2 regions of the Amphibiibacter pelophylacis genome follow, and region 2 is predicted to be linked to the other one. Evidence: riboswitches for the same ligand, from Rfam matches in the RefSeq annotation. Region 2 holds a riboswitch; the other holds the start of a gene.
The links. Region 2 has a riboswitch for cobalamin ahead of RV045_RS02240 (TonB-dependent receptor domain-containing protein). Riboswitches for the same ligand answer to the same signal wherever they lie in the genome.

Region 1 (15,552 bases), on a different contig from region 2:
TGATCGCCCGGCGGCGTCAGCCCGGCGCGGGTGACGATGTCCAGCGCGTAGCTGGGCGTTTTGCCGCTGCGCGCCGGGTAGACCCAGACCGCGTCCGAGCGCTGCAGCGCCGCCCAGGCCGCGCGCGTGATCAGGCCCGGATCGCCCGGCCCCAGGCTGATGCCGTAGAGGGTTCCGTGTGCGGCGGCGCTCATGCAGGCTCCTTCTGAGCGTGCTGGGGTTGCTGGCCCTGCCCGGCCTGCTGACCCGCCTGCGCGCACACGATCCACACCGGGTTTTCGGCGGCCATGCGGTGCATGTGCAGAATGGGCGAGCTGCGCGCCGCCTGAAGCTGCGTCACGTCCCAGACGGCGCCGTGCGCCTTGAGCGCCTCCAGCGCGGCGGACAGGTTTTCCAGGGTGACAAAGTTCATCACCAGCCAGCCGCCCGGGCGCAGACGCTGCAGCGCCAGGCGGATCAGCTCGGGCAGTTCGCCGCCCGATCCGCCGACAAAGACCGCGTCCGGATCGGCCCAGGCGTCCAGGCCCTCGGGCGCCCGGCCGTGGACCAGGGTGTAGTGGCTGACGCCCATAGCGCGGGCGTTGCGCCCGGCAATGGCGGCGTCGGCGGCGTTTTTCTCGATGGCGTAAACGTGGCCGCGCGGGCACAGCCGCGCCGCTTCCAGCCCCACCGCGCCCGATCCGGCGCCAATGTCCCAGACCACGCTGTCCGCGCGCAACTGCAGGCGGGCCAGCGAGACGGCACGCACCTCGCGCTTGGTGATCAGGCCTTTGTCGGGCTGGCGCTGCTCGAAGTGGCTGTCGGGCAGACCCAACAGCACCTCGGCCGGCCGCGCACGGGTGCGCCACAGCAGCACCACGTTGGGGTCGGCGAAGCTGAGCGCCGCCGCCGCGCTGATGGACAGATCGGCCTGGATGCGCTCGTCGCTGCGGCACAGGCGCTCGGCCACGGCCATGCGCCAGTCGTCGGCCTGGCCTTCGGCCAGGATCAGGCGGGCGATGCGGTCGGGCGTGTTGTCCGGGCTGGTCAGCACCGCAATGCGGTCGTGACGGCGCAACGCCTGGGCCAGCGCATACAGGCCGTGGCGGGCGTCGGCGCCAGGCGTCCACTCGCCCGCATCGGCGGCATGGACGCTGGTTATGCCCATGTCCTGCCAGACCAGGCCCACGCGGGCGCAGGCGATCTGCAGCGTGGACAGATTGGGCACGATCTCCAGCGCGTCAAAGCACAGCCGTGCCGCCAGAAAACCCGCGATGCCGTGGCACAGCGGATCGCCCGTGGCCAGCACCACGCAGCGCAGGCCCTGGGCCTGCGCGTCGCGCACCCAGGCGGGAACCTGGGACAACGCCCGGGTGAGATCGTGCTGCGTGGCTTCGGGGGATATTTCGGGGGCAAACAGCGCCAGCGTGCGCGCCGCGCCAATCACCACATCGGCCTGGCGCAAGGCGCTCAGGGCTTTGGGCGACAGGCTGGCGGCGCCATCGTCCAGAACGCCGATCACCTGACAGCGTGGGGGGCGTGAATCAGCCTTCATGGCAGCTCCTCGAAATCCGGGGCGGACGACGCCGCCGTGATGCGGCTGCCGTCGAAATCGCAGACCAGCACGTCCAGGCGGAACTGCCCGGGGTAACGTGCGGTCACGGTCTGCACAACGCGCTGCGCCAGCAGCCGGTGAAACTCCTGGGCCAGGCCCAGCGCGGTCATGCGCTCGGCGGCAAAGCGCGCGGTTTCGGCCGCGGCGATGGCCGCGCACTCATCCGGCGGTGCGCCCGCTTGTGCCGCCAGCCCGGCCAGCAGTGCGGTATCGACTTCGGCGCGGTTGGCGTGGGTGATGGTCTCACCCTGGGCGATCTTGGTCAGCTTGCCGACCATGCCGCCGATGACGATGTGGCGCAGGCCCGAAGCCACCGCTGTATCCACGGCGTAGCGCAGGAAATCGCCCATCTGCACAAAGCAGATTTCGGGCAGATCGGGCCGCTGCGTCATGGCGAACTGCTCAGTGCGCCCGCCCGTGGTCAGCACCACGCAGCCCGTGCCCGTGGTCGCCGCCACCTGAACACCCTGAATGACGCTGGCCCGCCAGGCCGCCGTCGAATACGGTTTGACAATGCCCGTGGTGCCCAGAATAGAGATGCCGCCCAGGATGCCCAGCCGGGCGTTGAGCGTTTTTTTGGCCATGTCCAGCCCCTGGGGCACGGACACCGTGACCTCCAGGCCGTCGCACTCCAGCAGGTCGCCCGCCGCCTGGCGCACGTTGTCCTCGATATTGGCGCGCGGCACCGGGTTGATCGCCGGGCCGCCGACCTCCAGCCCCAGACCCGGCTGCGTCACCGTGCCCACGCCAAAACCGCCCAGCAGACGCACCACCCCGGCCTGGCCGGGCAGGCGGCGTACGTCCACCGTCAGGTGGGCCTTGTCGGTGCAGTCGGGGTCGTCCCCCGCATCCTTGATGACCATGGCATGCGCGGCCTGGCCGCTGGCGTCCACGCAGCCATCGTGCACGGCAAAACTCACCCCCTGGCCGTTGGGCAGCAGGCAATCCACTACGCCTAGAACAGCGCCATCGCGCAGACCCAGCGTGGCCGCGCGGGCGGCGGCGGCCGAACAGGCCCCGGTCGTGAAGCCGGTGCGGGTGCCTTTGGCGGCGGCGCTTTTCATGCGGCGTCGCGCTCCTGCGCTTCAGCCAGCGCCAGCAGCGCATGCAGGGCGGCCACCACCAGGGTCGAGCCGCCCTTGCGTCCGTCGATGACGATCCACGGCACGACAGCCTGAGCGGCCAGCATCGCCTTCGATTCCGCCGCCGACACGAACCCCACCGGCAGACCGACCACCAGCGCGGGGCGCACGCCCTCGTCCTGAATCAGCCGCACCAGCTCGATCAGCGCGGTGGGAGCATTGCCGATGCCCACCAGGGCGCCGTCCAGCAGGCCCAGACGCCAGGCCTTGCGCATGGCCTGAACGGCCCGCGTGGTGTTCTGCGCCCGAGCCTGCGCGATGACATCCTCGTCGCTGATGAACTGGTGCGGGACCACGCCAAAGTGCGCCAGGCGCGGGCGCGACAGGCCCACGCAGATCATCTCGACATCGGCCACCACGCGGCTGGCCCGGCTGCGCAGGGCGCGCACACCCGCGTCCACCGCGTCCGGGTGAAAGCGGGTCAGGCCGTTGAACTCGAAATCGGCATTGGCGTGAATCATGCGCCGCACGAGAGGCCACTGCTGCGCCGTGTAGTCGTGCGGCCCCGCTTCGCGGTCGATGATGGCGAAGGAATCGTGCTCGATCGCCTGCCCGGCGGCGGTGAGCTGTTCGGTGACGGTGTTGACGGTGCTCATGGATGCGGATGCGGGTGGGCGTGATCGTGGCCGTGCGCGTGCTCATCCGGACCATGGTGGTGCGGACCGTGGCCGTGCGCGGCGGCGATCTCGCGGAACTTGCACCCGTCGCAGGGCATGAGCGCCATTGCGCTGGACTGCGGCTGCGTGGTGGCCTGGACGCGCTCTTCCAGCAGCGCGGTGATCTCGGGCTCGAAGCCGAAGTAATCGCCCAGCCCGAAGCGCAGGCGCGGGTACTGACCCTGCAGGTGCTGGATCTGGCGCTGGATGCGCGTCATCAGGGTCCCGGTGAACAGGTAGTAAGGCAGCACGACGATCTGCGTCATGCCCAGTCGCTCCTGGCGCTGGACCACGCGCTCCAGGCGCGGCAGGGTGATGCCGGTGAAGGCGATGTCGACCAGTTCGTGGTCGCCCGCCTCGTGCAGCCAGCGCGCCATGCGGGCGACGTCGCCATTGGCCTGGCGGTCGCTGCTGCCCCGCGCCAGCAGGATCACGCCGGTGGTCACCGGGTCGGGCATGTCCAGGCGCTGCATCACCTGGCGCAACTGGCGGCGCAGCACCGCCAGGATGGGGTCGCAGGCGCCCAGATGCGGCGTGTAGGCGAAGGCCACCGCCGGATGGCGCTCCCGGGCGTGTGCGATGGCGTCGGGCACATCCATCTTGACGTGTCCGGCTGCGTTCAGGATCAGCGGCACCACCACCACGCGCTGGCTGCCGCGCGCGGCGGCGTCCAGACCGGCGTCGAGCAGCACGGGCGCAAATTCGATAAAGCACACCTCGATGCGCCAGTTCGGGCGCTGCTGGCGCCAGGCCTGCGCGAAGGCGTTGATTTCGTCGTTGCCGCCGGGCTCGCGCGAGCCGTGGCCGACCAGCAGCACAGTCTGTTCTGTCATGGGGTGTCCTTCTCCAGGCCCGGGTCCTGGTCTGAGTTGACGCTGGCTTTGCGGAAGCGGTGCGTGAAGCGGGCGTCGTAAAGCTTTGATTTGATGAGGCTATCCCAGTGACGGGCGCCCAGCGTGGGGCTGGCCAGGATCATGGCCTGACTGACAATGCCGGCCGCGCGGCACTGCGCCTTGAGGGTGTCCAGCGTGCCGCGCACAATGATTTCCTGCCCGGGCCACGAGGCCTTGTGCACCACCACCAGGGGCGCATCGCCCGGCCAGCCCGCTTCGCGCAGGCCCGCCTCGACCTTGTGCAGCAGGGTGATGCTCAGAAAAATGCACAGCGTGCAGCGGTGCCGCGCCAGCTCGGCCAGGCTCTCGCCGGGCGGCATGGGCGTGCGGCCTTCAACGCGGGTGAAGATGACGCTCTGCGTCACCTCTGGCAGGGTCAGGCTTTCGACCGCCGCCGCCGCCGAGGCCATGGCCGACGACACGCCGGGCACCACCGTCACCGGCACGCCCGCCGCGTCCAGCGGCTGGACCAGCTCGATCAGCGCGCCGTACAGGCCGGGATCGCCCGTCTGCAGTCGCACCACCACCGCGTGGCGGCTGGCCTGGTCGATCAGCCAGGCGGTCATCTGCTCCAGCGTCATGTCTTTCGAATCGGCGATGACACAGTCCTCAGGCGCCCAGCGCGTGGCCGCCTCGCTGACCAGCGATCCGGCGAACAGGATGGCACCCGCGCGGGCGATGGCATCGCGGCCCTTGACGGTGATCAGATCCGGATCGCCCGGCCCCGCGCCCACAAACCAAACCGTGCCGGGGGCGTTAGAAACCACTGTCATGCCTGCACCCCCAGCAGCAGCGCCACCGCTTCGGGCGACGACGGCATCCAGGCGTGAAAATAGCTGGCGCGCAGGCGCTGGCGGCCATAAACCGCTTCGCCCGGAGACGCCAGGCCCCCGCGCATCGCCTGCGCGTGATCCAGCGGCGGCAGCGCTGTCTCGCAGCGCGAGTAGTGGAAGGTGTGACCGCGCAGCGGCGCCACCCGGCCGTCCGGCGACCACTGCTGCGGCCCCAGCGCCGCCAGGCGCGCCTGCATCATCACCGCACCGGGCAGCAGGCCCCACAGGGCGTGGCTCTGGCCCGCCTTGTCGATCAGGGTGTCAAAGAGCGGCATCATGCCGCCGCACTCGGCCCACAGCGGCCGACCGGCGTCTACGTGGTCGCGCAGGCTCTGGGCACAGCGCGTGGCGGCGGACAGCGCAGCCGCGTGCAGTTCGGGGTAACCGCCCGGCAGCCAGACGGCGTCGGCGGGCGGCACGGGGTCATCCGCCAGCGGCGAGAAAAACGCCAGCGTGGCGCCAAGCTGGGTGAGCGTCTCCAGGTTGGCCGGGTAGATGAAGCTGAACGCCGCGTCGCGGGCAACGGCCACGCGCCGGCCGGCCAGCGGGCGCAAGGCGGCATCGTCAGAAGGCTCGCCCGAAGATTCTGGCGCGGGGAAATCCACCGCATACCGCTGCCAGTCCACCGCCGAGAACTGGCCCAGCGGCGTGGCCTCCAGCGCATCGGCCCAGGCGTCCAGGCGGGACAGCGCGTCAGGCAGCTCAGCCGCTTGCAAGAGGCCCAGATGGCGCTCGGGCAGGGGCGGGCCTGCGTCGCGCAGCACGGCGCCCAGAAAGCCCTCGCCCAGCGACTGCGCCACCATTTCGCCGTGGCGCGCGCTGCCCACGCGGTTGGCCAGCACGCCCGCCCATGGCAGGCCGGGGCGGTAGTGGCGCAGGCCGTAAGCCAGCGCGGCCAGGGTGTCCGACGTGGCGCTGGCGTCCATCACCGCCAGCACGGGCAGGCCCCAGCGCTGCGCCAGATCGGCGGCGCTGGGTTGGCCGTCAAAAAGGCCCATCACGCCTTCCACCAGGATCAGGTCGGACTGCTGCGCGGCGGCGTACAGGCGCTGGCGCACATCCGGCTCGCCCGTCATCCACAGATCGACGTTATGAACCGGGTGGCCACTGGCCAGAGCCAGCCACTGGGGGTCGAGAAAATCGGGGCCACATTTGAAGACCCGCACCCGCAGGCCGCGCCGCGAGGCCAGCCGCGCCAGAGCGGCGGTCAAAGTGGTTTTTCCCTGCCCGGAAGCAGGAGCTGCCACCAGCAGAGCGGGGCAGGAAACAGAAGGGGCCAACATGCCGGGATCCAGATAGCGCCGTGCGCCCTTCACCGAAGCAGCAGCGGCCGACAGGTGGCCGCGTTGCCGCAGTTCACCCCTTACTGGCCGGTATCCGGGCTCGCCGTGGTCCAGAAAATGCGTCTGGACCCGTCGCAATCGCCTTCCCGGAGCCGAAGCTCCAGTGGCTGTTGATTGCAGCGGCGCGCGGCACCCCGCGCGCACTGGCCTACCGTTGCGGAGACAGCCCAGATCAGGGCGGCAAAGCGCCCCTGCTGGTTCCCGTTTAACGCCTGCACCGCAGCAGCGGGCAGGCAGCACCAATGCAAAGAAGTGTAACAGCCGCTGCCGGGCAGCCCGGGTTTGTCCCTGGTGACTGTGCCGTCATCACGCTGTCAGATGCGACGAACACACTGTGAACACACCCAAAACCGGAGACAGACATGAGCCGAGAAGTCGTTATTGCCAGCGCCGTACGCACCCCCATAGGCAGCTATGGCGGCAGCCTGAAAGACATGCCTCCGTCCGAACTGGGGGCGCGCGTCGTGCGCGAAGCCCTGCAGCGCGCCAGCACCGCGGGCAGCGAGGTCGGCCATGTGGTCTTCGGCCATGTCATCAACACCGAGCCCAGGGACATGTATCTGTCGCGCGTCGCCGCCGTCCAGGGCGGTTGCGCGCAGGAAGTGCCCGCCTTCAACGTCAACCGCCTGTGCGGGTCGGGCCTGCAGGCGGTGATTTCGGCGGCGCAGTCCGTCATGCTGGGCGACTGCGACGTCGCCATCGCGGGCGGCGCCGAGAGCATGAGCCGCGCGCCCTACGCCAGCCTCAACATGCGCTGGGGCGCGCGCATGGGCGACACCGCGCTGGTCGACATGATGGTCGGCGCGCTGCACGACCCCTTCAACGTCATCCACATGGGCGTCACCGCCGAGAACGTGGCGCGCCAGTGCCAGATCAGCCGTGAGGACCAGGATGCGCTGGCGCTGCAAAGCCACCAGCGCGCGCAGGCCGCGATCGCTGCCGGTCGCTTCAAGGACCAGATCCTGCCCATCACCCTGAAATCGCGCAAAGGCGAGACGGTGTTCGACACCGACGAAAACGTGCGCATCGACAGCAAAGCCGACGATTTCGCCAAACTGAAACCGGTGTTCACCAAAGAGAACGGCACCGTCACGGCGGGCAACGCCTCCAGCCTGAACGACGCCGCAGCGGCGATGGTCCTGATGGATGCGGCCACGGCCCGCACGCGCGGCCTGCAGCCGATGGCGCGCCTGGTGGCCTACGCCCATGCGGGGCTGGATCCGCTGGTTATGGGTCTTGGACCTGTACCCGCCAGCCGTGCGGCTCTGGCGCGCGCCGGACTGACGATGGCGGACATGGATGTCATCGAAGCCAACGAGGCTTTTGCCGCGCAGGCGCTGGCCGTGACGCGCGAGCTGGGTATGGACCCGGCCCGCGTCAACCCCAATGGCTCGGGCATTTCGCTGGGTCACCCCATCGGGGCGACGGGTGCGCTGATCACCGTGAAAGCGCTGTACGAACTGCAGCGCATCCAGGGCCGCTACGCCCTGGTCACCATGTGCATCGGGGGTGGCCAGGGGATCGCGGCGATTTTCGAGCGGGTGTAAACCCGGCCCCCGGGCAACCAGGGCCTGTGGCATGCTGCGTGCCTGCTTCAGACCCCCGGGCCCGGACGCTGCGGCCCGCCGACACAAGGACCGCCATGCGACCCCGCCCTTCCCGAGCCGCTTCTGCCTGCCCAGTCTCTGCCCTGCCCCTGCTGATCGCCACGCTTGGGCTGACCGCCTGCGCCAGCCCCGGCCTGCCTTCCGGCGCCAGCGCCCAGCTCACCCTGCTGGAAACCAGCGATCTGCACGCCAATGTGCTCAGCTACGACTACTTCAAGCTGGCGGTTGACCCGTCCTACGGCTTCGAGCGCACCGCCACGCTGATCCGCCAGGCGCGCAGCGAATTCCCGGGCGCCCTGCTGCTGGATAACGGCGACACCATTCAGGGCACGGCGCTGGCCGATGTCGAGGCCACCGTCAAACCGCTGCCCTGCGGCCAGATGCCGTCGATCTACCGGGCCATGGATACGCTGAAGTACGACGCGGGCACCCTGGGCAACCACGAGTTCAACTACGGCCTGCCCTACCTGGACCAGATTCTGGGCAACGTGCTGGACACCGAAGGCCTGCAGCGCCGCTGCGCCACCGCCGGGCCGGGTGTGGGTTTCCCCGTGGTGCTGGGCAATGTCTATTCCAGCAAGACGAAGCAACCGCTGGTCGCACCCTACACGCTGCTCAAGCGCACTGTTGCCGTCCAGATCAACGGCCAGACGGTGCACAAGCCCATCACCGTGGGCGTGCTGGGCCTGACCACGCCGGGCATCCTGAACTGGGACAAGCGCTATCTGGAAGGCAAGGTTTACACCGCTGGCGCCGTGGAAACCGCGCGGGCGCTGATCCCGAAAATGCGTTCTGAGGGCGCAGACGTGGTCGTGGCCCTGCTGCACGGCGGCGCCAGCACCCAGCCCGACGGCCCCACTGTCGAGAACCCGGGCCTTTATGTGGCCCAGGTACCGGGGCTGGACGCGCTCTTCATGGGCCACCAGCATCTGCAGTTCCCCAAGGCGGGCGACAAGCCTGACCTGGCACTGCCGGGCATGGACAACGTGCGTGGCACCATCCACGGCGTGCCGGCCGCCATGCCGCTGTCCTGGGGCAAGGGCCTGGGGCTGGTTCACCTGGCGCTGCGCTGGGACGGCCAGCGCTGGCAGGTCGACAAGGACGCCAGCCGCGCCGAAGTGCGCACCCTCCGCACGGGCACCGGCGCCAATGGCAAGCCGACTTTCGTGGCGGCGGACCCCAGCATCGCACCGGGCGTGCAGGCGCAGCACGAGGCGACCATCGCCTACGTCAAGGCGCCCATCGGGCGCAGCGATTTCCGCATGAGCACCCAGCTGGCCGACGTGGGCGATCCGTCCGCGATCCAGATCGTCAACCAGGCGCAGCAGGCTTATGTCGCCGATTACATCAAGGCCAGCCTGCCGCAGTACGCCAGCCTGCCGGTGCTGTCGGTGAGCGCGCCGTTCAAATCCGGCTTCCAGGGCCCGGACGATTACACCAGCGTGGCGGCGGGCGATCTGGCCATTTACAGCGCGGCCGATCTTTACCTTTACCCCAACACCGTCTACGCGGTGAAGGTCAGCGGCGCGCAGATCAAGGCGTGGCTGGAATCGACGGCCAAGCGCTTCAACCGCATCGATCCGGCCAAAAAAGACGACCAGTGGCTGGTCAGCACCTTCCCGGGCTATAACTTTGACGTGTTCACCACGCCCGACGTGCAGTACCAGATCGACGTGACCCAGCCCGAGGGCGAGCGCATCCGCGCGCTGAGCTACAAGGGCGCGCCCATGGATCCGGCGGCGCAGTTCATCATCGCGACCAACAACTACCGCGCCACCACGAAGATGATCCCCGAACTGGACGGCCGCGCCACCATCTGGGAATCGCCCGACACCAACCGCGACGTGCTGATCGCTTACGTGAAGAAAACCGGCCAGCTCACCCGCCAGGCCAACGGCAGCGCGCGCAGCTGGCGCTTCACGCCCATGACCACGGCCGGCCGCGTGCTGTTCAAATCGGCGCCCGGCGCTGACGCCCTGGCGCAGGCAGCGGGCCTGGGCGGCATCACCGCCACCGACGCTGCTGCGGACGAAAAAGGGATGGCGACGTTCGCACTGAGTCTGAAGGACAGCCGGTGAAGGATGGGGGCGTCAAGCGGAGAGCTGGTCCGCATCAGGCCAGCGTTTCCAGCAGCACTTCAGGGTGTTTGCGCGCGATGCGGATCAGGGCCTGCGCGGCCCCCGAAGGCGCGCGACGGCCCTGCTCCCACTCCTGCAATGTCCGCCTGGAAATGCACAAAGCCTGGGCGAACTGGGCCTGAGTCAACCCGGTCTGCTGGCGGGCATCCGCCACCTCATTGGGCGCAACCCGGGTCACTCGGGCGGTCTGGCCTGCTTTCATCTGCCGAACAGACTGCAGGAGCTTGAGCCCCAGCTCTTCTCCGGTCATGCTGTCGGTGCTTGAGCGCTGATCAGTCATTTTCAAGGGCCTCACGAATGGATTTGAGAATATGGCCCGGGACCAGCGTACCTTACGGCAGCCACCGCTACCAGGAATCACATCCCCGGCCTCAGGGTTGCCAGCCAGCCAGACGCAGAATGCGGCGCGCTCCTCTTCTGCCCAGAGAGCCTTGGCATCTTCTGCGAAGGAAGGCGTTTCTGCGATGGTGTACATAATGTGAATTGTACGTCAAAGACGTATTTTGCTGGACTGATCTCCAAGCCGCAGTGTGACCTACCGCATCAACGGCCCCCGCATCGAGCTGCTGCGCGTCCTACACGGCGCCCAGCAGTGGCCCAGCACACCGCCGCCAGCAGCGATAATCCCCCCATGCTCACCCCTCTGATCAACGACCAGTTTCTGCGCGCCTGTCTGCGCCAGCCCACCACCCACACGCCGGTCTGGCTGATGCGCCAGGCAGGGCGATACCTGCCGGAGTACCGCGACACGCGCTCAAAAGCCGGCAGTTTCATGGGTTTGGCCACGAACGTGGATTACGCCACCGAGGTCACGCTGCAGCCGCTGGAGCGCTTTCCGCTGGATGCGGCCATCCTGTTCTCCGACATCCTGACCGTGCCCGACGCCATGGGCCTGGGCCTGAGCTTCGCCGTGGGCGAAGGCCCGCGCTTTGCCCGCACCGTGCGCACCGAGTCCGATGTGGCCGCGCTGGCCGTACCCGACATGGACAAGCTGCGCTATGTGTTTGACGCCGTCACCAGCATCCGCAAGGCGCTGAACGGGCGCGTGCCGCTGATCGGCTTCTCGGGGAGCCCCTGGACGCTGGCCTGCTACATGGTCGAAGGCGGTGGCAGCGACGATTACCGCGCCGTCAAGACGCTGATGCTGCAGCGGCCCGACCTGATGCACCGCGTGCTGGACACCAACGCCCGCGCCGTCACCGCCTACCTGAACGCGCAGGTCGATGCGGGCGCGCAGGCGCTGATGGTGTTTGACAGCTGGGGCGGCGTGCTGTCGCACCGCGCTTTCCACGAATTTTCGCTGCCCTACCTGCGCCAGGTGGTGCAGGGCCTGAAGCGCACCGATGCGCAGGGCCAGCGCATTCCCGTCATCGTCTTCACCAAAGGCGGCGGGCTGTGGCTGGAAGCGCTGGCGGACATCGGCGCCGACGTGCTGGGCGTGGACTGGACGGTGCACCTGGGCCAGGCGCGGGCGCGCGTCGGCCAGCAGGTGGCGCTGCAGGGCAATCTGGACCCGATGACGCTCTTTGCCGCGCCGGACACCGTGGCCGCGCACGCGCGCCAGGCGCTGGACGATTTTGGCCGCCCGCAGCGCGCCGACGGGGGCTGGGACGGGCATATTTTCAACCTCGGCCACGGCATCAACCAGCACACGCCGATTGAGTCGGTGCAGGCGCTGGTCCACGCCGTCCACAGCCACTCGCGCACCCTGCGATAACACAGCCGCCGCGCGCTGATGCGCCGGGGCTGGCGTCTGTCGTTTTTGTGCCGACTGGCCCGCAACTGCGGTTTTTGGCGTGATTTTGTGCTTGATGGCTGCGGTTTATCCCCAATATTCTTCGCTCACCACGCCGTCAGCAGCTTGGGTCACAAAGCGATCAAGCCAGATGCAGTCTAATCAGCAAGCCATTGTTTATAAAAAGAAAAATAAAATTTTGACAGATTTGTGAACTTTTGCTAAGCCAAGTTATACACACCCCGTCAACAGACATTCCCCCCAGTTCCCCCGATTGCTCACACACTTATCCACACCCCCTGTGCAAGACGCGGCGACAGCCCCATGAATCAGCCACTTAGCCCCGGTTTTGGCGACAGCGCTTCCGATTCGGACGGCAAGCTGGCGTGCTGGGGCGTGGCGGTGGACCTGCCCGCGCACATCGCGCTGGGTGGCGATGGCGCCTCAGTGCTTAGTTACCGGGGCGCAGCCGAACTGCAGCCCGGCCAGCTCGTGCGCGTGCCGTTGGGCGCGCGCGAGGTCAGCGGCGTGGTCTGGGAGCGCCAGGACACCCCTGCCGACGCCAGCGTCGTGCTGCGCGACATCGCCGCCGTGCTGCCCGTGCCCCCCATGACGGCGGACTGGTGCCAGCGCGTGGCGTTTGCGGCGCGCTACTACCAGCGCAGCCAGGGCGAAATCGCCAGCCTGGCGTTGCCCCCGCAGATGCGCCAGGACGCCGTGGACGCCATCGCCCGGCGCGTGCAGCGCTGGCAGGCCAAAACCGGCGCGGCGCCCAAGCCCGCACAGCTTGAAGCGCCGCGCACCCTGACGCCCGAGCAGCACGAAGCGCTCGCTGCCGTCCTCCAACCCCTTGACGCCAGCGCCGACAGCCCCGCGCCGCGCCCGCTGCTGCTGTTTGGCGTGACGGGCAGCGGCAAGACCGAGGTTTATCTGCAGGCCAGCCAGGCCGTGCTGGATCGGGGCCAGCAGGTGCTGGTGCTGGTGCCGGAGATCAACCTGACACCGCAGCTGCTCGCCCGCTTCGAGGCGCGCTTTGGCGCGCACCAGGTCGCCAGCCAGCACAGCGCGATGACCCCGGCGCAGCGTGCCGCGCACTGGTGGCGTGCGCACAGCGGCCACGCCCGCGTGCTGCTGGGCACGCGGCTGGCGGTACTGGCCTCGCTGCCGGAAGTCGGGCTGATCATCGTGGATGAAGAGCACGACCCGTCCTACAAGCAGCAGGACGGCGCCCGCTATTCGGCGCGCGATCTGGCCGTGGTCTGGGGCCACCTGCGGCGCGTGCCGGTGGTGCTGGGCTCGGCGACGCCGTCGCTGGAGACCTGGCAGCAGGTGCAGACCGGCCGCTACGCCTGCGCCACGCTGAGCCAGCGCGTGGGCAGCGACGCCTGGCCCGCCGTGCGCGTGCTGGACATGGATCGCCTGCCGCCGCGCGCGCAGGGCACGCCGCCGCCCGCGCTGCACCCTGATCTGCAGGCTGCGCTGGCCGACCGCCTGGAGCGCGGCGAGCAGAGCCTGCTGCTGCTCAACCGCCGGGGCTACGCGCCGGTGCTGGAGTGCGTGAGCTGCGGCTGGAAAAGCGCCTGCCCGCACTGCAGCGCCTGGCGCGTCTTCCACCTGGGCGACCGCACGCTGCGCTGTCACCACTGCAGCTTCACCGAGCGCGTGCCGCGTGCCTGCCCCGATTGCGGCGACCAGGACATCCAGCCCATAGGCCGAGGCACCGAGCGCCTGCAGGAGCAGGTGCAGCAGTCGCTGCCGCAGGCGCGCGTGCTGCGCATCGACGCCGACACCACGCGCAGCCAGGGCAGCCTGGCCGAGCAGCTCGCCGCTGTTCACGCGGGCGAGGTCGATATCCTGATCGGGACGCAGATGGTGGCCAAGGGCCACGATTTCCGCCGCATCACGCTGGTCGCGGCGATCAACCCGGATGGCGGACTGTTCTCGGGCGATTTCCGTGCGCCCGAGCGCCTCTTCGCGCTGCTGATGCAGGCCGCCGGACGCGCCGGGCGCGACGCCGCGCACATGGCCCGCGCCGAAATGTGGCTGCAGACCCACCACCCCGGCCATCCGCTCTTTGCCGCGCTGGCCGCGCACGATTACGCCGCGCACGCCGCCACACTGCTGGACGAGCGCCGCGCCGCCGGGCTGCCGCCCTTCATGCACCTGGCGCTGCTGCGCGCTGAAGGGCGCGAGGGCGAAGCGGTGGAGGCTTTTCTGCGCGATGCCCGCGAGGCCGGGCGCGAGATCGCCGCCGTCATCCAGCCCGCGCCCACGCTCTACCCGCCCATCGCGCCACCGGTGGCACGCGTGGCCAACCTGGAGCGGCGCCAGATGCTGCTGGAATGCGCCTCGCGCCAGGCGCTGCAGCACCTGCTGGCGCAGTGGCGCGCTCGCCTGGTCGCGCTCAAAGCCCAGCACAGGGGCGTGCAGCGCTGGGCGCTGGATGTTGATCCGCAGGGCATCTGATGCGCCGCACTGCTCTCGCCCTGCTTAAGGCGCTGGCTGCGTTCGCAGTTGCGGTCTCAGTTGCGGCTTCATTTGCGACCTCTGTAGCGGCGGCCGCGCCCACAGCTCAGCCGCCTGATCCCGCCGCGCAGCTTCAGCGTCTGGCGCTGCCGGGTGGTGCGGGCGATCTGCCTTTTTATGTCGCTGCTGTTCCCGCACAGACCATCCCACAGACCGCAGCCGTGCCCGTCCAGGCCTTCATCGCCGTCCACGGCTATCCGCGTGATGCGCAGGCCACGCTGCGCATCGTGCAGGCAGCGGTCGCGAAGGCGGCTCAGGCTGCAGGTGGGAAGCCGCCGCTGATCGTCGCGCCGATTTTTCCGGTGACCGCGCAAGACGCGCCGCGCTGCCGCACGCCGGGCGAGCCCGAAGCCCTGTCGGGCGACGCGCAGTGGCGCTGCGGCGGCTGGCTGGCGGGATCGCGCAGCTTGGGCGGAATCCCTCCATCGCACGGCATTTCATCGCTGGCGGCCCTGGACGCACTCGTCGCCCATCTGGCGCGGCAGTGGCCCAGCCTGCGCCGCATCACGCTGGTGGGATTTTCGGGGGGCGCGCAGCTGCTGCAGCGTCACGCCGCGCTGGCCGCCCAAGCGCCTGACGGGGTGACGCTGCGCTGGGTGATCGCCTCGCCGGGGAGCTGGCTGTACTTCGACGCCTGGCGGCCTGACTTGGGCCATGTTTCGGGCCAAGTTTCGGGCGACGATGCGGCCTGCCCGCGCTTCAACCACTGGAAGTACGGGCTGGAGGGCCTGCCGGGCCTGCCGGACCATCTGGCCGGACGCGATCCGCGCGATCAATACCGCCACGCCAGCATCGCCTATCTGGCCGGATCGCTGGACAGCGGTCCAGGCCCCGGAACCGCCGACGCCCGGCTGGATCACGGCTGCGAAGCGCAGCGCCAGGGGCCTTACCGGCTGCAGCGCGCGCAGGGCTACCAGGCCTACACCCGGCAGGTGCTGCGGCCGCTGACGCCCCAGCCTCTGACCGTGGTGCCCGGTTGCGCGCACAGCGCGGCCTGCGTGCTGGGCTCGGATCAGGCGAAGTCCGTGCTGTTTGCCGCAGACCCACCCCACTGAGGCCAGGACTACCGCCCCAGCCGCTTGACG
Region 2 (15,552 bases):
AGGGGTATTCGATGCGCCAGTCGGTGGCGTCGGTGACATGGCTGACGCGCGACAGGCCATCAAACTTGATGTTGTCCCTGGCCGTGTGCCGCCCCAGCAGGCGGCGGGCGCGCTGACGCAGACCGGCGACCAGGCCAAAGCGCTGGTCGAACTGGGCCACGGCTTCGCGGGCGCGCTGCAAAAGCTGGCCGACCAGAGCGTCGCGCTCCGGATCCTGATCGGGCTGGCGGCGTTTTTCGATCTCGCCCAGGCGGTGGTGCAGGGCGTCGATGAGCTGTTGGCGGCGTTTGGCGTTGCGCAGCAGATCGTCTTCCAGATAGGGGTTGCGCTGCACCACCCAGATGTCGCCCAGGACCTCGTAGAGCATCCGGGCGCTGCGGCCGGTGCGGCGCTCGCTGCGCAGCTGCTCCAGCGTGTCCCAGGCGCTGTCGCCCAGCAGGCGCTGGACGATCTCGCGGTCGGACAGCGAGGTGTAGTTGTAAGGAATCTCGCGCAGGCGGGGCGTTTCGCTCGCGCGGTCATCGGACAGGGTGCTTTCGGGCAGGATCAGCGGTGAGTTCATGGGCTGGGCAGTCTGTCGCGGACAATCCGCTATTGTCCCCGACAATCGCACGTCCTGCCCTGCGCAGGGCATCCCGGGGCCTGGCGCGTCAGGGCGCGTGTGGCGGGGCCGTCTGGCGATGCGGGATAATCGCCCTTCGCCTGAACTCTAGGAAACCCCACTGTGTTTGCCATTATTCAAGCTGCGGGCTGGCCGATCTGGCCGCTTTTACTGGCCTCGGTGCTGACGCTGGCCTTTGTCATCGAGCGCGCGATTTTCCTGCGCCGCCCACGCATCGCGCCGCCCAAACTGCTGGACGACGTGCTGGGCTACACCCGCCGCCAGACCATGGCGCCGTCGGCCGTGCAGGCGCTGAGCCACAACTCGCTGCTGGGCCAGGTGCTGGCGGGCGGCCTGCAGGCCCACGCCCAGAGCTGGATCAACGACGAAGCGCGCCAGCAGGGCGTGCGCCAGGGCTTCGAGCGCGCGGGCCGCGACGCCATCGCCGCCATGGAGCGCTACCTGGGCGCGCTGGGTACGCTGGCCTCGGCCGCGCCGCTGCTGGGCCTGCTGGGCACGGTGATCGGCATGATCGAGATTTTCACCGCGCAGGGCGCCATGGGCAGCAGCCCGGCGCAACTGGCCAGCGGCATCGCCGTGGCGCTGTACAACACGGCGCTGGGCCTGCTGGTCGCCATTCCGGCGCTGGTCGCGCACCGCTACTTCCGCGCCCGCGTCAATGGCTTCATCGCCGAGCTGGAAAACGCCAGCGAGCGCCTTTACCAGCAGTTGATGCTGCACAGCCCCGAGCCCGCCGTGAGCGTGCGCCCGGCCGCCCCGGCCGCCTGAGTCCCAGCCAGGAGAGCCCCATGCAGTTCCGCCGCCGCCCGCCTGATGAGCCCGAAATCAACCTCATCCCTTTCATTGACGTTCTGCTGGTCATCCTGATTTTCCTGGCGACGACCACGTCCTACAGCAAGTTCACCCAGATGCAGGTCAGCCTGCCCACGGCCAACACCGAGCAGCTGGAGAACAAGCCGCAGGAAATCACGGTGATGATCTCGGCCGACGGCCAGTTCCGTGTCGCCGGTCAGGCCGTCGATGGCCGCAACCCCGATCTGCTGGCGCAGGCGCTGGCTGCGGCCGCCCAGGGCAAAAACCAGGCGCTGGTGGTTCTGGCTGCCGACGCCAGCGTGCCACACCAGCTCGTGATGAACGCGCTGGAGGCCGCGCGCCAGGCCGGTCTGCCCCGGCTGACCTTCGCCGCGCAGAAGCCCGCCGGGCTCTGAGCGCCGTGCTGCAGCGCTGGCGCGAGCGCCTCTGGTCGGCCTGGTGGCCCACGCTGGCGCAGCACCGGCCGCTGGGGCCGCTCGCCACCGGGCTGCTGCGCGCCGTGGCGGCACTCTACGGCCTGATCTGGCGCTGGCGTCTGGCGCGGCTGGATCGCCCCGGACACCGCCCCGCCCAAACGTCTGCGCCTGTGGCTGGGTCTGTGCCCGTGCTGGTGGTGGGCAACCCGATTGTCGGCGGCGCGGGCAAGACCCCGGCGGTGATCGCGGTGGTGGCGCTGCTGCAGGGCAGCGGGCTGCGCGTGGGAGTGATCTCGCGCGGGTACGGAGGTAGCCGCTCCGCGCTCCCCCAGCCCGTCACCCCGGACAGCGACCCCGCCACCTGCGGCGACGAGCCGGTGCTGATCGCCCGTCGCACCGGCGCGCCCGTCTGGGTCGGGCGAGATCGCCCGGCCGTGCTGGCCGCGCTGCTGGCCGCGCAGCCCGGCACACAGATCGTCGTCAGCGACGACGGCGCCCAGCACCTGCCGCTGCGCCGCAGCGCCGTGCTGTGGGTGCTGGACGAGCGCGGCGTGGGCAACGCCCGCCTGCTGCCCGCCGGCCCGCTGCGCGAGCCCTGGCCGCTGGCGCTGGCGGGCGATGCGCGCCGCGACCAGGCGGCCGCCAGCGGCGCGCCCGCACCCCATTGGCTGCTGTACAACGCGCCGCAGCCGTCAACGTCCGAGCCGGGTTTTCTGGCCACGCGCGCGCTGGGTCGGCCTGTGCCGCTCGCCGACTGGCTGGCCGCAAAACCGCTGGGGGATGACGCGGCGGCTGCGGCTGCCGCTGCCGCTAGTGCGCCACCTGGAGTCCTTCCCCTGGCCTTGGCCGGGCTGGCGCACCCAGACAAGTTTTTCGCCCTGCTGCGCGAACAGGGCCACGCCTTCACCCCGGCGCCGCTGCCCGATCACGCCGCATGGGACGATGCGCCCTGGCGTCAGCACCCCGCCTGGCAGCCCGGCACGCCGCTGTGGGTCACCGAAAAAGACGCTGTCAAGCTGCGCCCCGGGCATGCGCGCGGCGAGCTGCCGCCCACCTGGGTCTGGCCGCTGGAGCTGGCGCTGCCGCCCGCGCTGGCGCGCGAGGTGCTGGCCTGGGCGCTGGTCTAAAATCATTCAGAATTATTTTCCCCAAGGTCTGATCCAAGGAACCCCCATGAGCCTCGACCCCAAACTGCTGACCCTGCTGGTCTGTCCGCTGTGCAAGGGGCCGCTGAGCGCGCACCACGGCCCGGCGCCCGCGTCAGGGCACCCGATGCTGGACGCGCTGGTCTGCCGCGCGGACCATCTGGCTTTCCCCGTCATCGACGGCATTCCGCACATGCTGGAATCCGACGCGCTGGCGCTGGACGAGCAGGGCGAGCCCATCCCCGCTGCGGGCTGACATGGCCACCCACGTCATCATCCCGGCGCGGATGGCGTCCAGCCGCCTGCCCGGCAAACCGCTGCTTGATCTGGCCGGATGGCCCATGGTGGTGCGCGTGGCGCGCAGCATGATGCAGGCCGCAGTGCCCGGTGACGGCGCCGCCTCGCCCTGGGCCTCGGTCACCGTGGCCACCGACCACGCCGATATTCTGGCGGCCTGCCAGGCCCACGGCGTTGCCGCTGTGATGACCGACGCGCAGCACAACAACGGCAGCGAGCGCCTGGCGCAGGCCGCGCAGCTGCTGGGGCTGGCGGATGACGACATCGTCATCAACGTCCAGGGCGACGAGCCCCTGCTGCCGCCCGCGCTGGCGCAGGCCTGTGCGCAGCAGTTGCTGGACGACGCCGACTGCGGCATGAGCACCGTCGCGCACCCGCTGCACGAGCGCGCCGGTCTGCACAACCCCAACATCGTCAAGGTGGTGCTGGATGCGCGGGGGCGGGCGCTGTATTTTTCGCGGGCGGCGATTCCATGGTGGCGCGACGATCCGGGGCAGGGCGAACCGCAGGCGGTGCTGCGCCACGTCGGGCTCTACGCCTACCGCGCCGGGTTTTTGCAGGCGATGACGCGCTTGGCGCCGTCGCCCCTCGAGCAGATCGAATCGCTGGAGCAGCTGCGCGTGCTGTGGCACGGCCACCGCATCAGCGTCCACGTCACGGACAGCGCGCCGCCCGGCGGTGTCGATACGCCCGAGGATCTGGCCCGCGTGCGCGCCTGGCTGGCTTCCCGCTGAAGCGTCTGAGTCGCCAGAATCCCCACTGATTTTCACCCCGGAGGCCCCATGGCCCGCACCAGCACCTACCTCAATTTCGTGCGCCAGACGCAGTCGGCGTTCGAGTTCTACCGCAGCGTTTTCGGCGGCGATTTCATCGGGCCCGTCGCGCGCTTTGGCGACATGCCGCCGTCGCCGGATCACCCCATCGCCGACGCCGACCGCGATCTGGTCCTGCACATCGAGCTGGCCATCACCGGCGGCCACGTGCTGATGGGCACCGACGCGCCCGAAAGCATGGGCTTTGCCGTGACGCCGGGCAACAACGTCCACCTCAACCTCGAGCCCGACACGCGCGCCGAGGCCGAGCGCCTGTTTGCCGCACTCTCGGACGGCGGCAGCGTGCAGATGCCGCTGCAGGACATGTTCTGGGGCGCCTACTACGGCAGCCTGACCGACCGCTTTGGCATGCACTGGATGGTCAACTGCGCCCAGCCTGCCTGAGCCTGAAGCGGCTCAGCCATCCAGCGCCAGCGTGACGCGCGGGCGGCCGTCCGGGCCACGCTCCAGGCGGATCGCGCCCTGAAAGACTTCGACCAGCGCCTGCTGCACGGCCGCGTCACCGGGCGGGCCATCGGCGCGCAGTCGGCCCCCCTCCATGACCAGCAGGCGGTCGGCCTGCAGCGCAATGGGCAGATCGTGCAGCACGGTCAGTATCGCGCAGGGCGTATCGCTGTCGTGTGCCAGCAGGCGGAACAGCCGGGCCAGCGCGACCTGGTGCGGCGCGTCCAGGTGGGTGGTGGGCTCGTCCAGCAGCAGCAGCGGCGCCTGCGTGGCCAGCACGCGGGCCAGCAGCACGCGCTGGCGCTCGCCGCCCGACAGCTCGTGCAGACGGCGGTGGCGCCAGGCGATGCAGCCTGTCAGCCGCATGGCGTTTTCGGTGACCGCCAGATCCCGGGCGCACGGCGTGGCCAGCAGGCCCAGACGTGCGATGCGGCCCAGCGCCACGGTCTCCTGCGCCGTCAGTTCGCCGCTGATGTCACCCTGCTGCGCCAGCCAGGCCAGATGGCGGGCCCGAACGGCGGGCGGGGCGCTGTGCACATCCAGCCCGTGCGGCTGCAGCCGCACCCGGCCGTCTGAGAGCGGCTGCAGCCCGGCCAGCGCGCGCAGCAGGGTGGATTTGCCCGCGCCGTTGGGCCCGACCAGCGCCGTCCAGCCCGGGCTGGTGTCCAGGGTGATGCCGTGCAGCACATCACGCCCCGCTTTGGGCCCTCCAAGACGCACGCGCAGATCGCGGGCGAAGAGGTGGGGGTTGAGCCGGCCTGTCACAGCATTACCCCGCCGCACGCTGGCGCAGCAGCCAGACCAGATAAGCCCCGCCCAGCACGGCGGTGACCACGCCGACGGGCAGTTCCTGCGGGGCGATCAGCGCGCGGGAGATCACATCCGCGCCCATCAGCAGCGTCGCGCCCACCCCGGCGCTGGCCAGCAGCAGCCAGGCGTGGGGCCCGGGCGCATTGCGCCGCACGAGGTGGGGCGCGACCAGGCCGACAAAGGCGACCAGCCCCGCCTGCGACACCGCCAGCGCGGTGCCCAGGCTCAGCAGCATCACCAGCCCCAGGCGCACGCGGGCCAGATCCAGTCCCAGACTCTGTGCGCTGTCTTCGCCCAGGGTCAGCGCATCCAGCGCGCGCGCATAGCGCGTGGCCACAGCGGCGAGCACCACCAACCCCGCCGCCAGCAGCGCGAGCGCAGGCCAGCCCAGAAAGCTGGTGCTGCCCAGCATGAAGGCCTGCTTGCCCCGCAGCGCGTCGGGCGACACCACGGTGATCAGATCGCTGACGGCGCCCAGCAGCACGCCCACCACCACGCCCGCCAGCAGCAGGCGCAGCGTGTGCGCCGCGCCGCGCGCCAGGCTCAGGGTCAGCAGCACGCCCGACAGCGCTCCGGCAAAGGCGGCGGCGACCAGGCCCACGCGCTCGATCCAGGCGGCGGTCGCCAGGCTGATGCTGACGCCGCCCAGCGTGCTGGCCGCCATCACCAGCACCACGCCCAGGCCCGCGCCCGACGCGCTGCCCAGCAGATACGGGTCGGCCAGCGGGTTGCGGAACAGCCCCTGCGCCAGCGCGCCCGACAGCCCCAGCAGCGCGCCCACCAGCCCCGCCCCCAGGGTGCGCGGCGCACGAATCTGGCCCAGCAGCAGCGCGGCGTCCGGCCCGGTCAGATCGGCCCACAACCGGCCGGGCGACAGGCCCGCCGGGCCTGTGGCCAGGCCCGCGCCCAGTGCCAGCAGCAGCGCCAGCGTAATCAGCAGCGCCATGCGCCGCCGTGGCCTGGCGGCCGGGTCGAGGCGTGAGGCGACAGGCGCTGGCTTCATGGCGTGGCGGACAGGCGAACCAGGCAGTCGGCGACCCAAGAGGCGGCCGTGCCCATGCGCGGGCCGGGCCGCACCAGCGTGTCGTACTGCGCCGCGTCAAAGCCGCACAGACGCTGGTGGCGCACGGCGGCGAGGGCGCTCCAGCCCGGGCGCTGAAGCAGCGCGGCCTGTTCGCTGCGCACGCCCATGATCAGGTCGGGGTGGGCGCGCACCACGAACTCGGGGTTGAGCTTGGGAAAAGGCCCAAGCGTCGCCGGGATGATGTTGACCAGCCCCAGCCGGGCCAGCGTTTCGCCGATGAAAGACGAGGTGCCTGCCGCGTACGGCCCGCCGCCCACCTCGAAATAGACCGTCTGGCCGCGCATTCGGGCGGGCACGCGGGCGGCAGCGGCGTCGATCTGGCGCGAAATATCGGCCCAGACGCGCCCCGCCGCCTGCGGCGTGCCCAGCAGGCGGGCGATCACCTCCAGCGTGCGGCGCACGTCGGCGTGGGTTTCGGCCTTGAGATAGACCACGGTGAAGCCCAGCGCCTCCAGACGCTCCATGGCCCGCGAGGCGGTCGAGGCCAGGATCACGTCGGGGCGCAGCGCGGCGATGGCCTCGATCTGCGCGTCGTCCAGCCCACCCAGATGGGGCAGGCGGGCGATGTCTTCGGGCCAGCTGGAGTAGCGGTCCACACCCACCAGGCGCTGGCCCACGCCCAGCGCCCAGGCGCTTTCGGTCAGCGAGGGCAGCATCGTCACGATGCGCTGCGGCGGCGCGGCCAGGGTGTGCTCCGTGCCCCGGTCGTCGCGCACGCTGACGGGCTGGGCGGCGGCGGCGAGCGCGGTCAGGCCCAGCAGACAAGCGGCCAGACAGCGGCGGGTCAGGCGCAGGCTCATGTTTTGGGGGCCCAGCGCAGGCTGGCCTGGACGCTGCGCCTGGCAGTCGCGTAGGTGCGGGCCACAGCGTAGTTTTTGTCCGCCAGGTTGTCCACACGCAGCAGCAGTTCCAGCTGCGGCGTCAGCGCCCGGCGCGCCGTGAGGTTGACCAGCGCATAGCCACCCAGGCGCCGTGTGTTGGCTGCGTCGTCGTAGCGCAGGCCGGCGGCCTGGACCTCGGCGCCCAGCTGCCAGCCCGCGAGCTGGGTGTCAGCGCCCAGGGTGGCCAGCCTGCGCGCCCGGCGTGGCAGGACGGTGTCCGTGACGGTGTTGCGCGGGTCGTGCCAGTCGATCGAGCCCCGCAGGGCCACCGGGCCGATCCGGGTGTTTCCGGCCAGGTTCACACCGCGCAGCACGGCACGGCCGGCGTTGACATAGCAGCCATAGTCGTCTGCGCAGGGGCCCGGGTCGCCAAAGCTGATCAGGTTGGAGACCGCGTTGCGCCAGGCGGTCAGGCTGGCCCCGGAGCCCGCGTCGCTCCAGCGCAGTCCGGCCTCCAGATTGCGGCCGGTTTCGGGCACCAGCGCCGCGTTGCCGTACTGGCTGAAGCGCTGGTAAAGCGTGGGTGCCCGGAAGGATGTCGCCGCCGATGCCGTCACCCGCCAGTTTGGCTGGAAAGCCCAGCCCCAGGCCAGGCTGCCGGTGTTCTGTCCGCCGAACTCGCTGTCCTGATCGTGACGCAGCTGCGCCTGCAGGGCGTGCGCGCCGAAATCGCCGCGCCAGCCCAGCGCGATGCCGTCCTGGTGGCGATGGCCGCGCAGCGCAGCGGCGTAGTCGGTCGCCGGGTTGTCAAGGCGGTCTTCGCGCCGCTCCAGGATCAGGTTCACGCGCTGGTCGCCCAGACGCTGCTCGTGCTGCAGGGTGATGTTGCGCAGCGTAGTGCGCGTGCCATAGAAGTCCGGCCGAGTCTCGTAGCGGCTGCGCGTTTCACCCAGACGCAGGCGGGTGGTGGCATCGGCGTTCCAGCGGCCCTGCCAGGCCAGGCTGCCGCTGATCAGGCTGTGGCGGTTTTCGTCGTCGGCGCTGGAGGTGCCGCTGTCGTAGCCCGACACCAGGCGGCTGGCCAGCAGTGTGGCGTCCACGCGGTGCTGATCGTTGATCTGATAGCCCAGACGGCCCTGGAGGCTGCTGCGCGTCCAGCCATCGCGGTCGGGGTTGTGGCCGGTGGCGTCGGCTGTTTTGGCATCAAAGCCGTCGCTGCGGCCGTGGCTGGCCGAGAGGGAATAATCCAGCGCACCGCTGGAGCCGCTCACGCCCGCCTGCACCTGTGCGGTGCCGTAAGCGCCCAGCGTCACGCTGGCGCTGGGCTGTGCAGGGCCGCGTCCGCGCCGGGTGAAGAGCTGCACCACGCCCGCGACGGCGTCCGAGCCGTAAACCGCTGCAACCGGGCCGCGCACCACCTCGATGCGCTCGATCTGGTCCACGGGAATCTGCTCCCAGGTGGCGCCGCCCGTTGACTGCGAATCCACGCGCACGCCGTCGATGTAAACGGCGGTGTGGCGCGTTTCGCCGCCGCGCAGGAAGACGCTGGTGGTGGATCCGGGCCCGCCGTTGCGCGAGGCCTCGAAGCCGGGCAGCCGCGCCAGCACATCGGCGACATTGGTGGCCCCGCTGCGCACGATCTCGTCACGGTCCACGACAGACAGGTCGGCCAGGACCGATGAGACGGCCTGAGGCGTGCGGCTGGCCGTGACGACCACCGCATCCAGCGCGGGTTGCGGGGCGGTCTGCGCGTGGGCAGCCAGAGGGATGAGCAGGGGTGAAACGGACGCCAGGGGCGCCAGCGCGGCCAGCAGACGGCGGGCGCGCAGGGGAGAGCGTAGGGTCATGGAATGGACAGTCAAGCAGCGCGCCCGGCCGGTTCCCCGCAGCCGGGCGCCTTACAGCCCGGCACGAAGCGCCAGGCCACCCTGTTGGCCGGTATCCGGGCTGACAGCACGGTGCGCGACGCCTTCCCAGACCGTGCAGCCCCTGAAAACCGGGGCCGTGTCGTCCAGTGGCTGCGTGTCACGCACTGGCCTGCCGGGGGTGGCGGGCCGTCTGCTTACCGTTGCGGGGGCAGCTCAGGTCAGTGCGGGCGGGGTCGAGTGACCCCCGCGCGCATCCTCCTGATTCCCGTTGAACTGTCCTGACCGTAAAGCCAGGACGGCACCAACGGGCGCATTATAGGGAAAGCCCCCGTCGCGTCAGAACAGATCGACGCCGCCACTGACTGCATCGTCCTGGCGGCTGTGCGTGTCGGCGGCGCAGATGCGGTTGCGTCCCTCGTGCTTGGCGGTGTAGACGGCCTGGTCGGCGCGCTCGAAGGCGCTGGTGGGCGAATCGCTGGTGCGGATGCGCGTGTAACCGATGCTGACGGTGATGTGGCCTGCACGCGGAAAAGCGAACTGGCCGACCTGCTCGCGCAGCCGCTCCAGCGCCTGCGTGGCGCCCGCCTCGTCGGCGCAGCGCAGCAGCAGGACGAACTCCTCGCCGCCGAAGCGGTAGAGCAGATCCATGTGGCGCAGCGACTGGCGCATCAGCCGCGCCATGTGCAGCAGCACCTCGTCGCCGATGACGTGGCCCCAGGTGTCGTTGACGCGCTTGAAGTGGTCGATGTCCACCACCGCCAGCCAGTAGCCCCAGGCCTCGTCCAGCGTCTGGGCCTCCTGGCGGCGCAGGTCGGCGTACTGGTGGGTGAAGAGCTCGCAGGCGCTGGTCTGGCTGGGCACCGGCAGACGGGCGATGTAGCCCAGCGCACAGCGGCCCTGCGGCCGCGGCGCCACGGCGACCTTGTAGAAGGATTCGTCGAAGCTTTTGCGGATCAGCAGCCCGGTCAGCGTGTCCTGCTGGCCCCAGACCAGCAGGCTGCGCAGGTGGTTGCCCAGACGGAACACATCGTGCAGCGTGGCCAGCTGGGCCTCGTCCAGGGGCTGGTGGGTGATCACCTCCAGCACCGCGCCATCGCGCCCGGCATTGGACAGCGGCAGCAGGATGAACTGGCCGCTGGGGCTTTCCGGGCCTTCCCGGTCCTCGGGCAGAGCCCAGGCGCGTGTGATGCGCAGGCCGTCGCTCAGCGCCTGCTCGTGCAGGGGCAGGGCGGCCAGCGGGGGCAGGCGGTCGTGATCGACCCAGAGCGGTTCCGGGCCGGCCTCGACACTGCCTTCATCGAGCAGAAAGCGCAGCAGCCAGCGCTGGCCCGAGCGCTCGATCAGGGCCAGGCGCTGCACCGGCCACTGCCGCTGGACAATGCCCACCAGCCCCAGATCCAGCGCGTCGAAATCGCGCAGGGCAGCCAGGTCAGCGAGCTGTTCGCTCAGTCGGCGGGGAGGCGCGGTCACGCTCGGCGCCCGGTGCGCGGTCCGTCAGGCTCCGCTCAAAGCGGAACCATTTCGAAATCGTCCTTGCGGGCGGCGCATTCCGGGCAGGTCCAGTTGGCGTCCACGTCGGCCCAGGCGGTGCCCGGGGCTATGCCGTGTTCCGGATCGCCGGTGGCTTCGTCATAAATCCAGCCGCAGATCAGGCACATCCAGGTTTGGGCTTGAGGCATCTCGTCTTCCTTCTTGGGCCGGACGGGTCCGGCGAGTTCACTACAATGGCGGAATCGTGAATTGTAGCTCGCCGGGTCTTTGCACTGATCCGGCCTCAGGAAAGCATATGACGCCAAGCAATGACCCCCTGGGCCTTCCCCCCGAAACCGACGCCGAAGGCGACGAGGGCGAATCCGGACTGCCGGCGCCGGTGTGCGTCATCACCTTCAACGGCCAGGACCCCAGCGGCGCAGGCGGCCTGGCGGCCGATGTGGCCACCATCAGCGCCATGGGCGGCCATGCCTGCCCGGTGGTCAGCTGCATCTGGGTGCGTGACACCACCGAGGTGCTGGGCCACCTGGTGCTGGACCCGGAGATGGTCGTGGCGCAGGCGCGCATGCTGCTGCGCGACATGGACATCAGCGGCTTCAAGGCCGGTTTCCTGGGCTCGCCCGAGGTCGTACGCGGCGTCTCCGAGCTGATCGCCGAATACCCCGACATCCCGCTGGTCGTCTACCTGCCCGAAGTGCTGGGCTGGGAAGAAGACACCACCAACGGCTACATCAGCGCCGTGCGCGAGCACCTGATCCCGCGCGCCGCGCTGCTGTCGGGCTCGCACGAGGTGCTGACGCAGTTTCTGGCCGAACCCGGCCAGGCCGCGCCCGCCAGTGGCCAGCTGCCCACGCCGTCCGAACTGGCGCTGCAGGCGCACCGCATGGGCGCCAGCCGCCTGCTGGTGACGGGCCTGGCGTCGGGTGCGCACGCGGCCGGGGGCGGCAGCTTCATCGACAACGTGCTGCTGTCGGTCAATGCGGACGGGCAGGTCGAGCACGGCGTGCGCGAGCAGTTCGAGCGCATCGACATGAATTTCATCGGCACCGGCGACACGCTGGGTGCGGCCGTGGCCACGCTGCTGGCGTCGGGCACCGACCCCAACGAAGCGGTCAGCGAATCCCTGCAGTTCCTCGACCAGAGCCTGGAAACCGGCTACCGCCTGGGCATGGGCTCAGCGATTCCCGACCGCTTTTTCTGGGCCGTTCCGCCCGACGACGAGGGCGAGCCCGGCGAAATGCCGCTGGAAGCCGAGGGCGAGCCCAGCGAGGGCGACGTCAGCGACGCCGACCTGGCCCTGCGCCGCCAGAAAGCCAAGCGGCTGCACTGATCCCATTTCCTTTGCCGAATGACTGACATGAACGATTCATCCCCGCGCAGCCGTGCCCTTTTTGAACGCGCCCAGGCCGTGATCCCCGGCGGCGTGAATTCGCCCGTGCGCGCCTTCCGCGCCGTGGGCGGCACGCCGCGCTTCATGGCCCGCGCACAAGGCGCTTACCTGTGGGACGCCGATGGCCAGTGCTACATCGACTACATCGGCTCCTGGGGCCCGATGATCCTGGGCCACGGCCACCCGGCGGTGCTGGCGGCCGTTGAATCGGCGGCGCGCGAGGCGCTGTCCTTCGGCGCCCCGACCGAGCGCGAGGTCGAACTGGCCGAAGCGCTGGTCGCGCTGCTGCCCGGCATGGAGCAGGTGCGCCTGGTGAACTCGGGCACCGAAGCGGCCATGACGGCGATCCGCCTGGCGCGCGGCGCGACGGGGCGCTCTTACATCGTCAAGTTCGAGGGCTGCTACCACGGCCACGCCGACGCGCTGCTGGTCAAGGCCGGATCGGGCCTGGTCGCCGGGGCGCTGGCCAGCGGGCAGGGCGCCAGCGCCCCCGCGCCCACCAGCGCCGGGGTGCCGCCCGAGGTGGTGCAGCACACGCTGGTGCTGCCCTACAACGACTGCCAGGCGCTGGCCGACGTGTTCGCCCGCCACGGCGACGCCATCGCAGCGGTCATGATGGAGCCCATCGCGGGCAACATGAACTTCGTGCGCGCCAGCCGCGAGTTCATGGCGCAGGCGCGCGCCCTGAGCACGCAGCATGGCGCGCTGCTGGTGATCGACGAAGTGATGACGGGTTTCCGCGTTGCCCTGGGCGGCGCGCAAAGCCTCTACGCCCGCGACATCCCCGGCTTCGCCGCCGACATCACCGTGCTGGGCAAGGTCATCGGCGGCGGCATGCCGCTGGCCGCGCTGGCCGCGCCGCGCGAGATCATGCGCCACCTGGCGCCGCTGGGTCCGGTCTACCAGGCCGGGACGCTGTCCGGCAACCCGGTGGCTACGGCCTGCGGGCTGGCCACGCTGGCACAGATCAGCGCGCCGGGCTTTTACGAGGCCCTGTCGGCCCGCACACAGCGTCTGGTCGATGGCCTGCGCGGCGTGGCCCAGGCGGCCGGAGTGCCTTTCAGCGCCGACAGCGAAGGCGGCATGTTTGGCTTCTTCCTGCTGGACCAACTGCCCCAGGACTACGCCAGCGTCATGCGCACCGACACCCAGGCCTTCAACCGCCTCTTCCACGGCGCGCTGGATCGCGGCGTTTACTTTGCGCCCGCCTTCTACGAAGCCGGTTTTGTCAGCGCCGCGCACAGCGACGCCGACATCGACGCCACCGTGGCGGCGGTGGCTGAGGTGCTGGGGGGCTGAGCCCGCATCACCCCAAACCTGCGCACTGCGGCTTCACCACATCCTGCCCCGCAGCCGCCCAGGCGTCAAAACCGCCCGCGATGGAGCTGACGTTCAGGTAGCCCATGTCCTGCAGGGCGCAGGCGGCCAGCGCAGCACGGCCGCTGGTCTTGCAGTACAGCATGATGGCCAGATCGCGGCGCGACAGTTCGGGCGTGGCGCTCAGGCGGAACTCCAGCACGCCGCGCGGCACGAGGATCGCGCCGGGCAGGTGACCTGCGGCGTATTCGTCGGCTTCGCGGACATCCAGGATCACGTCGGCGGCGCGCAGCGCGTCTGGCGCCTCGCTGACGCTGATCTCGCGGATGCGGGTTTTGGCCTGGGCGACCAGATCAAGGGCGGTTTTCATGGCGTGTCCTTCGGGTTGAAAAGCGGGGTGCGGCGGCTCACAGCCGCAGCATGAAGACCAGCAACGCCAGGCCCATCAGCGCGACGGCGCCGTTGAGCAGCAGCGCCGAGCGCGGCCAGTAACCGGGCGGGATTTCCTTATCGCCCAGCGTGCGCAGCGCGCACAGGTACTGGCGCGCCGCGACCATCAGCGCCACGATGCCCAGCAGCACAAAGGCCACGCCCATCCACAGCGACACGCCCTGCTGCGCGCTGGCCGAGCCGTGCGCACCCAGCATGCCCAGAAAAAGGCCGAAGCGCTCGATGCCGAAGCCAAAACCGATCAGCGCCAGCGCCGTGCGGTTCCAGGCCATCAGCGTGCGCTCGGCGGCAAAGAGAACGCGGGGATCATCGAGAAAAGACATGCGACTCCAGACACTCGTACACCGCCATGCCCGCCAGCATGGCCAGAACAAAGACGGCGGCCTTGGGCTGCCCGGCGGCCACCGAAACCAGCGCCGGCCCCGGGCAGAACCCGGCCAGGCCCCAGCCCGCACCAAATGTCAGGCTGCCCAGCACCAGGCGCCGGTCGATGCGCCCGGCCGCAGGCAGTGTCAAAGGCTGACCCAGCCAGGTGCGGCCCCGGCGGCGGGCCCAGGCAAAGCCCGGCAGTGCGACGGCGATGGCGCCGCCCATGACCAGCGCCAGCGAAGGATCCCACAGACCGGCCAGATCCAGAAACCCGATCACTTTGCCAGGATCTGTCATGCCCGACAGGATCAGGCCCAGACCGGCCAGCAGGCCGACGGCGAAAGCCAGTGCGGCGGGTGCGGCGACCTCGATGCCCGCGCGTCGGGCGACGGCCGTGTCAGACATGATCAGACTCCCGCGTGGCGCAGCAGATAAACGGTGACAAAGCCCGCCGCCATGAAAGCGGCTGTCGCGGCGATGGAGCGCGGCGACTGGCGCGACAGGCCGCAGACCCCGTGCCCGCTGGTGCAGCCCGAACCGTAGCGCGTGCCCACGCCGACCAGCAGACCGGCCAGGACCACCGCGCTCCAGCCCGCGTCGATGCGCGCTGTCAGCTCCAGGCCCGTCAGCGCAGCCACGGCAGGGGCGGCCACCAGGCCCAGCACAAAGGCGATGCGCCAGGGCTCGCGCTGGCCGCGTCGCAGCAGAGCTCCCGCGATGCCGCTGATGCCCATGATGCGCCCCAGGCCCAGCAGCAGGATCACGGCGGCCAGCCCCAGCAGGGCGCCCCCGGCCAGCGCGGCCAGCGGGGTGAAGTGCGCGCCGTCCAGCGTCATGATGCGGCCCCGCCACTGCAGAAGTGCGCGTAGAGCACCGCCATCACGTCCTGCACGGCGGCGCTGCTCAGGCTGTAGTGGATGTTTTTGCCCTCGCGCCGGGTGCTGACCAGGCCTTCTTCGCGCAGCACGGCGAGCTGCTGAGACAGCGTGGGCTGGCTGACGCCGACGCGCTGCTCCAGATCGCTGACGCAGGCTTCGCCCTGGGCCAGCTGGCACAGCAGCAGCAGCCGGTCGGGGTTGGAGAGGGCTTTCATGAGCCGGCAGGCGCGGTCGGCCGACTGGCGCATCTGCTCAAGGCTGGGGGGGGCGAGGGCGGTGTCCATGACAGGCTCCGGGGTGTGGAGCCGTCAATTTAGGATAAAACAATCTATCAGTCAATAGATTGTTTTGTGACGAACTGTTTCTGAACCGCCGTCAGTCGCGGGCAGGACGGGCGCCGCGCAGGTGCGCCACTTCGACGGCGCGCAGTGTGCCAGCGATCTTGTCGAGTACGCCGTTGACGTATTTGTGGCCGTCGGTGCCGCCAAAGGCCTTGGCGAGTTC

Region 1: linked by a shared signal. The riboswitch ahead of RV045_RS00800 (cobyrinic acid a,c-diamide synthase CobB) and the one ahead of RV045_RS02240 (TonB-dependent receptor domain-containing protein) in region 2 are both predicted to bind cobalamin.

Annotation. Positions count from the first base shown of each region.
Region 1 is NZ_JAWDIE010000001.1:170,899-186,450, reverse strand. It holds gene cobI (precorrin-2 C(20)-methyltransferase) at 1-194, opposite strand, end outside; gene cbiE (precorrin-6y C5,15-methyltransferase (decarboxylating) subunit CbiE) at 191-1,534, opposite strand; gene RV045_RS00820 (cobalt-precorrin-5B (C(1))-methyltransferase) at 1,531-2,658, opposite strand; gene RV045_RS00815 (precorrin-8X methylmutase) at 2,655-3,332, opposite strand; gene RV045_RS00810 (sirohydrochlorin chelatase) at 3,329-4,225, opposite strand; gene cobM (precorrin-4 C(11)-methyltransferase) at 4,222-5,058, opposite strand; gene RV045_RS00800 (cobyrinic acid a,c-diamide synthase CobB) at 5,055-6,401, opposite strand; cobalamin riboswitch at 6,470-6,720, opposite strand; gene bktB (beta-ketothiolase BktB) at 6,824-8,008, shown strand; gene RV045_RS00790 (bifunctional 2',3'-cyclic-nucleotide 2'-phosphodiesterase/3'-nucleotidase) at 8,104-10,146, shown strand; gene RV045_RS00785 (helix-turn-helix domain-containing protein) at 10,181-10,681, opposite strand; gene hemE (uroporphyrinogen decarboxylase) at 10,838-11,923, shown strand; gene priA (replication restart helicase PriA) at 12,266-14,407, shown strand; gene RV045_RS00770 (hypothetical protein) at 14,407-15,522, shown strand.
Region 2 is NZ_JAWDIE010000003.1:857-16,408, reverse strand. It holds gene RV045_RS02290 (DUF3683 domain-containing protein) at 1-562, opposite strand, end outside; gene RV045_RS02285 (MotA/TolQ/ExbB proton channel family protein) at 725-1,390, shown strand; gene RV045_RS02280 (ExbD/TolR family protein) at 1,411-1,830, shown strand; gene lpxK (tetraacyldisaccharide 4'-kinase) at 1,836-2,978, shown strand; gene RV045_RS02270 (Trm112 family protein) at 3,025-3,252, shown strand; gene kdsB (3-deoxy-manno-octulosonate cytidylyltransferase) at 3,254-4,027, shown strand; gene RV045_RS02260 (VOC family protein) at 4,076-4,510, shown strand; gene RV045_RS02255 (ABC transporter ATP-binding protein) at 4,523-5,335, opposite strand; gene RV045_RS02250 (FecCD family ABC transporter permease) at 5,340-6,326, opposite strand; gene RV045_RS02245 (ABC transporter substrate-binding protein) at 6,380-7,264, opposite strand; gene RV045_RS02240 (TonB-dependent receptor domain-containing protein) at 7,261-9,132, opposite strand; cobalamin riboswitch at 9,203-9,472, opposite strand; gene RV045_RS02235 (GGDEF domain-containing protein) at 9,490-10,623, opposite strand; gene RV045_RS02230 (rubredoxin) at 10,659-10,811, opposite strand; gene thiD (bifunctional hydroxymethylpyrimidine kinase/phosphomethylpyrimidine kinase) at 10,940-11,974, shown strand; gene hemL (glutamate-1-semialdehyde 2,1-aminomutase) at 12,002-13,333, shown strand; gene RV045_RS02215 (rhodanese-like domain-containing protein) at 13,341-13,721, opposite strand; gene RV045_RS02210 (YidH family protein) at 13,759-14,124, opposite strand; gene RV045_RS02205 (DUF6691 family protein) at 14,108-14,575, opposite strand; gene RV045_RS02200 (YeeE/YedE family protein) at 14,578-15,006, opposite strand; gene RV045_RS02195 (ArsR/SmtB family transcription factor) at 15,003-15,332, opposite strand; gene nusB (transcription antitermination factor NusB) at 15,424-15,552, opposite strand, start outside.